Regions from separate parts of the Nostoc sp. UIC 10890 genome, predicted to be linked through region 1. Evidence: riboswitches for the same ligand, from Rfam matches in the RefSeq annotation. Region 1 holds a riboswitch; each other region holds the start of a gene.
The links. Region 1 has a riboswitch for cobalamin ahead of ACWATR_RS29855 (hypothetical protein). Riboswitches for the same ligand answer to the same signal wherever they lie in the genome.
Positions count from the first base shown of each region.

Region 2: linked by a shared signal. The riboswitch ahead of ACWATR_RS04260 (energy-coupling factor ABC transporter permease) and the one ahead of ACWATR_RS29855 (hypothetical protein) in region 1 are both predicted to bind cobalamin.
Region 3: linked by a shared signal. The riboswitch ahead of ACWATR_RS05805 (DUF1636 domain-containing protein) and the one ahead of ACWATR_RS29855 (hypothetical protein) in region 1 are both predicted to bind cobalamin.

Region 1 is NZ_JBSGKF010000001.1:7,193,758-7,195,941, forward strand. It holds gene ACWATR_RS29850 (methyltransferase domain-containing protein) at 1-608, opposite strand, end outside; gene ACWATR_RS29855 (hypothetical protein) at 631-906, opposite strand; cobalamin riboswitch at 1,253-1,395, opposite strand; gene ACWATR_RS29860 (hypothetical protein) at 1,532-1,696, shown strand; gene hetL (heterocyst differentiation pentapeptide repeat protein HetL) at 1,728-2,184, shown strand, end outside.
Region 2 is NZ_JBSGKF010000001.1:1,085,178-1,087,361, reverse strand. It holds gene ACWATR_RS04265 (energy-coupling factor ABC transporter substrate-binding protein) at 1-108, opposite strand, end outside; gene ACWATR_RS04260 (energy-coupling factor ABC transporter permease) at 95-871, opposite strand; cobalamin riboswitch at 898-1,037, opposite strand; gene ACWATR_RS04255 (hybrid sensor histidine kinase/response regulator) at 1,136-2,184, opposite strand, start outside.
Region 3 is NZ_JBSGKF010000001.1:1,457,094-1,459,277, forward strand. It holds gene ACWATR_RS05800 (cobalt-precorrin-6A reductase) at 1-420, opposite strand, end outside; gene ACWATR_RS05805 (DUF1636 domain-containing protein) at 424-840, opposite strand; cobalamin riboswitch at 863-1,020, opposite strand; gene cobA (uroporphyrinogen-III C-methyltransferase) at 1,189-1,968, opposite strand; gene ACWATR_RS05815 (sirohydrochlorin chelatase) at 1,965-2,184, opposite strand, start outside.

The DNA.
Region 1 (2,184 bases):
TTTTGACGGTCATCCCTCTGATTCCAGTCAGCTACAACCAAAACTCCACCAGGCTTTAGCACCCGCATTAATTCTCTAGCAAAGATGCTTTTATCTGGCATGTGGGGGCCCGCTTCGATTGACCAGACCACATCAAAACTGGCATCTGGAAACGACAGTGCCATTGCATCATCGACCGCAAACTGGACGTTTAGCCCGTCGGGTGTTAACTCCTGGGCACGCTTTACCTGCTGTGGGCTGATTGTAATCCCTGTGACCGCAAACCCATAATCTCGCGCTAAAATCCGGCTGCTGCCGCCAATACCACAGCCAACATCTAAGACGGTAGTGCCAGAAGGTAATTTATCTAAACCACCCCATTTAACCATTTCATGTACAAAGTCAGATTTAGCAGCCAAAAAATCCTTTCGTCGTGGCGGCGAACCGTAGTGACCGAGGTGAATGTGTTCCCCCCAATAAAACTCTACGATGCCATCAAGAGTCCATTGATCGTAGGAATTGGCGACTGTGGCTGAGGATTCATACTTGCGGGCGGTCAGGAGATAAGCCGCAATTCCAATCACCAAAATCAGAAGAAAACCAATTACAGAATATAATAAAGTTGCCATTTTTTTGAACCCTTCTGTACAACTATTTGAGTCGATCTAACGGTTTACTCATTGCTGCTCGTCGCGAATTAGACGCGCCATGTGGTAATCGCCCACCAGATTCGCTGCCTACGATGAGCGGAGCTAACGCAATATAAATCATCCTATACATCGAAATTGCAATGTTTTGAACATCTTGAATAATTCTCCCTTGAAGTAGACTGGGCTTGTGTTTATCTTGGGAGAGAGCTGTTTGTTTGACAAAGGGATGAACAGCAGTGGCAATTTTCCCAACTCGGTAAATATAGAATTTTGGCATGATGATTAACTAAAGTATTAGTCTAGTGAATTAGCAATTTTTATGCTAATTGGGAAAGCATTTGTTCAGTATTAGAACAGGAATATGTATGTCACACACGCCATTTATTAACTGTTTTGAACAACTTCTATCTGTTAGTTAATACACACTATTCGCAAGCGATACTCTCATCTGGAGTAGCGATCGCAGCATCTAAAAACAAAATTTGTACCCTAAATTAACCGCCTACACTCTCATAGAAAGCTGTAATCTGTAGCGTCTTGATATGTGGGGCTATGAGAACGTAAAGCTGATTAGTTGCAGAAATTTTCATAAAGATATTTATCTGTGCCTCGCAGATGTACAAAATTACAAGTCAACTTCGGCGGGCATTCTGACTTACAAGGCAAGCCTTGATTACAGCTGCGGGACAGTGGCGGATTTACACCGGACTTTCCCCGTTTCCTCTAGCGGCTGTTCCCCACTAGAACCGAGATTCATCTGAATACTAACACAACTGTGATTTGCTTGCATAAAAATCAATGGTCGATCTATACTGGCATTCGTCATTAATCGGGGTAAGTCTCATTTTTTACCAAAGCTTGCTATAGATTTTGATCAATATCTTTCTTTAAATTGGAACTTAATGTTGTCTTTCATTGTGGTTGCTATTGTAGGAACAATTTTCGGTGCGTACTTAGCTGAATTTGTTCCAGCTAATAGACTTCAGAGAACTTTTGGTTATTTCTTGCTTGCATTAAGCAACGGCATCCTCAAACTCCGTATGAAGAATCACACTGCGATCGCATGAAAGATCCTCTCCTAAACTTAAAATTTTTAACATGGATATAAATGAAATTCTTAAATCTTATGCTGCTGGAGCAAGAAACTTTCAAAGACTAAATCTGCAAGAAGCAGAATTAACAAATGCCAACCTCATAGGCGCAGATTTTAGCTATGCTGATTTACGTCAAACACGACTTGGTAGAACTAATCTTAGCCGAGCTTGCTTACACGAAGCAGACTTGAGTGAATCTATTCTTTGGGGCATAGATTTGAGTGAAGCAGACTTATATCGTGCTGTTCTCCGAGAAGCTGATTTAACGGGGGCAAAATTAATCAAGACACGCTTAGAAGAAACAAATTTAATCAAAGCTAGTTTATGTGGTGCTAATTTGCATGGTGCAAACTTATCTCGTTCTCTGTTATTTCAAGCAGACTTACGCCCCAGTTCTGACCAGCGTACAGATTTGGGATATGTGGTTTTGAGTTGGGCAGATTTGAGTTATGCCGATCTCA
Region 2 (2,184 bases), 6.1 Mb from region 1:
AGCACCGGAAAACTCCCCACCTCGCACAAATATTAACGGTGCAACTGCTAAAGCTATAACTCCTAATACCAACAGCCAGTTACTCAACCCTTTTTTAGATTGACTCATTGCCACTTCCTCGCTTGATTAATTTCAACAATTCCAATTCTTGAGGATTATAAGATTGCAGCCAGTTCCACACCAACACAGTTAGTAATCCTTCACTAATTGCTAAAGGAACTTGAGTAATGGCAAAAATTCCGGCAAATTTGGTAAATGAAGCGATAAACCCACCAACAGGTGCGGGGAAAGCTAGGGCGAGTTGGATGGAAGTGATAATGTAGGTGAGTAAATCTGCGATCGCAGCTGCTAAAAATATGGCGATTTGTTGTTTACCACCTAACTTTATTGTCAGATTATATATCCAGTAAGCTAGGAAAGGGCCAGCGATCGCCATCGAAAAAGCATTTGCCCCCAACGTCGTCAAGCCGCCATGCGCCAGTAACAAAGCTTGAAACAACAATACTAAGCTACCCAAAACCGACATAGTAAGGGGGCCAAACAGCACCGCACCTAACCCTGTCCCTGTTGGGTGAGAACAGCTACCTGTGACAGAAGGGATTTTCAAAGCTGACAGCACAAAAGTAAAAGCACCAGCCAAGCCCAGGAGTAGTTTCAATTCCGGGTTAGCTTGGGTAATGCGAGTCAGACTACGCAATCCTAATAGAAAAAATGGTAATGCCACAACCCACCAAAAAATTGCCCACTGCACTGGCAAAAAACCTTCCATAATGTGCATGGCGTAGGCGGGTTTGGGTAAACCAATGACTAGATAAAAACTGATAACTCCCATCAGGGTTAGACTGACTAACGCCTGTTTTTTTCTTTTCATAATCTGTACCTCGCAGATTTATGTAAACGAATTGATTCTAACCGGCGGGCATCCTGACTCACCTAATTTTGGTTCACAGTTGCGGGACAGCGCCGGATTTACACCGGACTTTCCCCCTTGCGTCCGATGGCTGCTTCCCATCAGAACCGATTTGAGTAACTATATCACCATTACCAATTTTGAGCAGCGATTTTTACCAGGTATTCACAAAGCGTAGTTTATTAAGACAGTTTAGAGGTCATAATTTGGTTTATTCCCACTTACTTATTTATTTTTGAGTAATACAGTAAAAATACTACCGTTTGGATGATTATCTTCGATGGTGATTGTACCGGAATGTGCCTCGATCGCCATTTTGCAGAAAGCCAATCCTAAACCAATTTGCGAAATTTCTGGCATCAGAGTTCCAATTTCATACTTCTCGAAAATGATTTGTCGTAAGTCTTGACAAACTCCCGAACCGGAATCAGCGACTTGCACTTTAGCACCACCTGCTGCCAAATACTCTCCTCGGAGGATGACTTGAGAATCGAAGGGGGAGAACTTAATGGCATTGGAGAGCAAATTATCCAGCACTCGACGAAAGATCACTGCATCTACTGCAACAATGCCACCAGGTTCGGGAAATTCACGTATCAGGGTTAAGTTTTTTTGAGTAGCGATCGCCTCAATATCTTCTACAGCTGATATACACAGCGCACAAAGATCCACTTCTGTGTAGTTGAGAACCATTTTGCCAGATTCCAGCTTTGCCATAATCAGCAAACTATCAATTAACGATTGTAATTGTTGTCCAGCAAGTAAAATTTGATCGATTTTTCCTTGCTGTTGTTTCGGTGAGAAACCTGGTAATCGAAGAATCTCTGCTCCTAAGACAATAGTGGTAAGTGGATTTCGCAGATCGTGCACAATCATATTTACCATGTCTTCTCGCATCTTGAGCAATACTTGCATACTGTCGTACTGCTGCTTAATCCGCAACATGGAATTAACTCTGGCTCGTAATTCCACACCGTTGACGGGTTTACTAATGAAGTCATCTGCACCCGTCGCCAGACATCGAGCCAAATCTTCTTTCTCGGTTAATGCTGTCACCATGATGATTGGCACTGCTTGCCATTGTGGATCGGCTTTGATGCGTCGACAGACTTCCATCCCATCAAGATCGGGCATCATCACATCTAATAAAATTAGATCGGGCTGAAAACTATCGAGGCGATTTAGAGCTTGTTGACCACTAGGAGCGTAGTAAAGCTGGTAGTTTTCACCATCCAGTAAGGTTTCAACAACGTCAAAGTTATCTGGTTGATCGT
Region 3 (2,184 bases), 5.7 Mb from region 1:
AGCGAGTTCTTGTCTACCAACTGTCAAAAATACTCGCTGTGCTTGGTTTTGTAGGGCTGTTGCTGCGGCTTCAACGCGATCAACTTCAATCCAGCGATCGCCACTTTCTTTTTCCCAAGGCGGACGAATTAACATCAGACGGGGTACTCCAACTTCCGTTGCGGCATCTGCTGCATTAAAGGAAATCTGAGTCGCAAAAGGATGGGTTGCATCAATTAATAAGTCGATTTGCATGATTCGCAGATAGCTAGCCAATCCCGCCACGCCACCGAAGCCTCCAACCCGTAAATCGCCCAACGGTATTGACGGTTCACGGGTGCGACCAGCTAGAGATGTGATTGCTTCTAACCCTTGGATAGTCGCAACCTTGGCAGCTAGTTCTGCTGCATCTCCCGTTCCACCTAGAATCAAAACGCGCATCATTTAAGATAAAGGTGGAATTTTTGCCAAAACACCTTTTTTCAGTGCTTCTGGACGCTCTGACCAAGGCAGTAAACCATCTGCTTTGGTATAGTATTGACTAGCACATTGCAACACCGCAGAAGCACTACCATCAACTGCCAAGTCACCAAATAAATATGTTAATTTGCCTTTGGCAGTAAATGCGACTACACAAGAACGATTACAAGCACTCATGCATTCAACTTCCTGAATCGGGAATTCATCTCGTAACTCCCAATCTTGGGCAAGCTGCTGAAGTTGGTGTAAAAGTTTTTCACCACCACTTTCGCCTAAGCGATTTCCATTTTGCCAAACACTGGCACAGGTTTTACAAACAAATAAAGTATGATCAGCAACAGCCAAGGGATTGGTTGGGGAAATATTTACAGTAGTAGTCATCTGTACCTCGCAGAGATGTGGAAATGATAAATCTATTTCGGCGGGCATCCTGACTTACTCAATTTGGTTCCTTAATCTCAAATTAGTTCACAGTTGCGGGACAGCGCCGGATTTGCACCGAACTTTCCCCGTTACCTCTGGTAGCTGACTCCCACCAGAACCGAATAACCTTATTGATCATACACTAGTGGTCTATCGCATTAGTTACGAGGGATGAATAAGTTCGTAGTAAGGACTTTAGTCCTGGATTTTTAAGCACTTCAGTGCTTACTACAAACTCATAATATTTAATGCGATAAACCACTAGAGTCATCTCAGAATACGAAATAACAAGCTTTGCACCAACCATCAAACTGGACGACAACCAGACAAAATACTGTGCATATTCACTACTTGTCCAATAACTGCGATCGCAGGCGCACCAAATCCAGTTTGCTCTACCTGCTCTACAATTGTCTCTAAAGTCCCAATCAATTCTTCTTGTTCTGGTCGCGTACCCCAGCGTACTAAAGCAATGGGCGTTTCTAAATTCAATCCAGCTAAACTTAATTGTTCGACAATATAAGGCAGATTGTGAATTCCCATATAAATTACAATAGTTTCGGAACCGTGAGCGATCGCACTCCAATTTACTATCGGTCTATACTTACCCGCCGCTTCATGACCAGTTACAAATATCACTGATGAACTATACAGCCGATGCGTCAAAGGTATACCTGCATAAGCCGCTGCTGCAATTCCCGATGTGATACCTGGCACTACTTCTGTTGATATTCCAGCTTTGACTAATTCTGCCATCTCTTCGCCACCGCGACCAAAAATAAATGGATCGCCACCTTTTAGGCGTACTACAATTGCATGATCCTGCGCTTTATCAATCAGCAGTTGAGTTGTTTCTTCCTGGAACAGCGAATGTTTTCCCCTCCGCTTACCAGCATTAATTTGCTCGGCTTGGGGATTAATCATTGCCAGAATTGCCGAACTAACTAAGGCATCATAGATAACTACATCTGCACATTCCAACAAACCTTTAGCCTTCAGGGTAATTAAACCTGGATCACCTGGCCCCGCACCTACTAAATAAACCTTTCCCAAATACTTATTCTCCTGTTTCTCTGTGCGGTTCATTTATCTGTTAAATCCCAAATTAGCTCGGCTAATTCTGCACTTGCTCCCAGTGGCGATGCCAATTGGAAATTCACCGCAGAAAATTGTAATTTTAACTCCTCTATTGAAGTAGCGATCGCATCAGTTATTCCACCAGCGAATAAAAAGTATGGCAAAATTGCAATTTCTCTATAACCAGCAGCTACTAACTCTTTCACCCGTGATTCTAAACTAGGA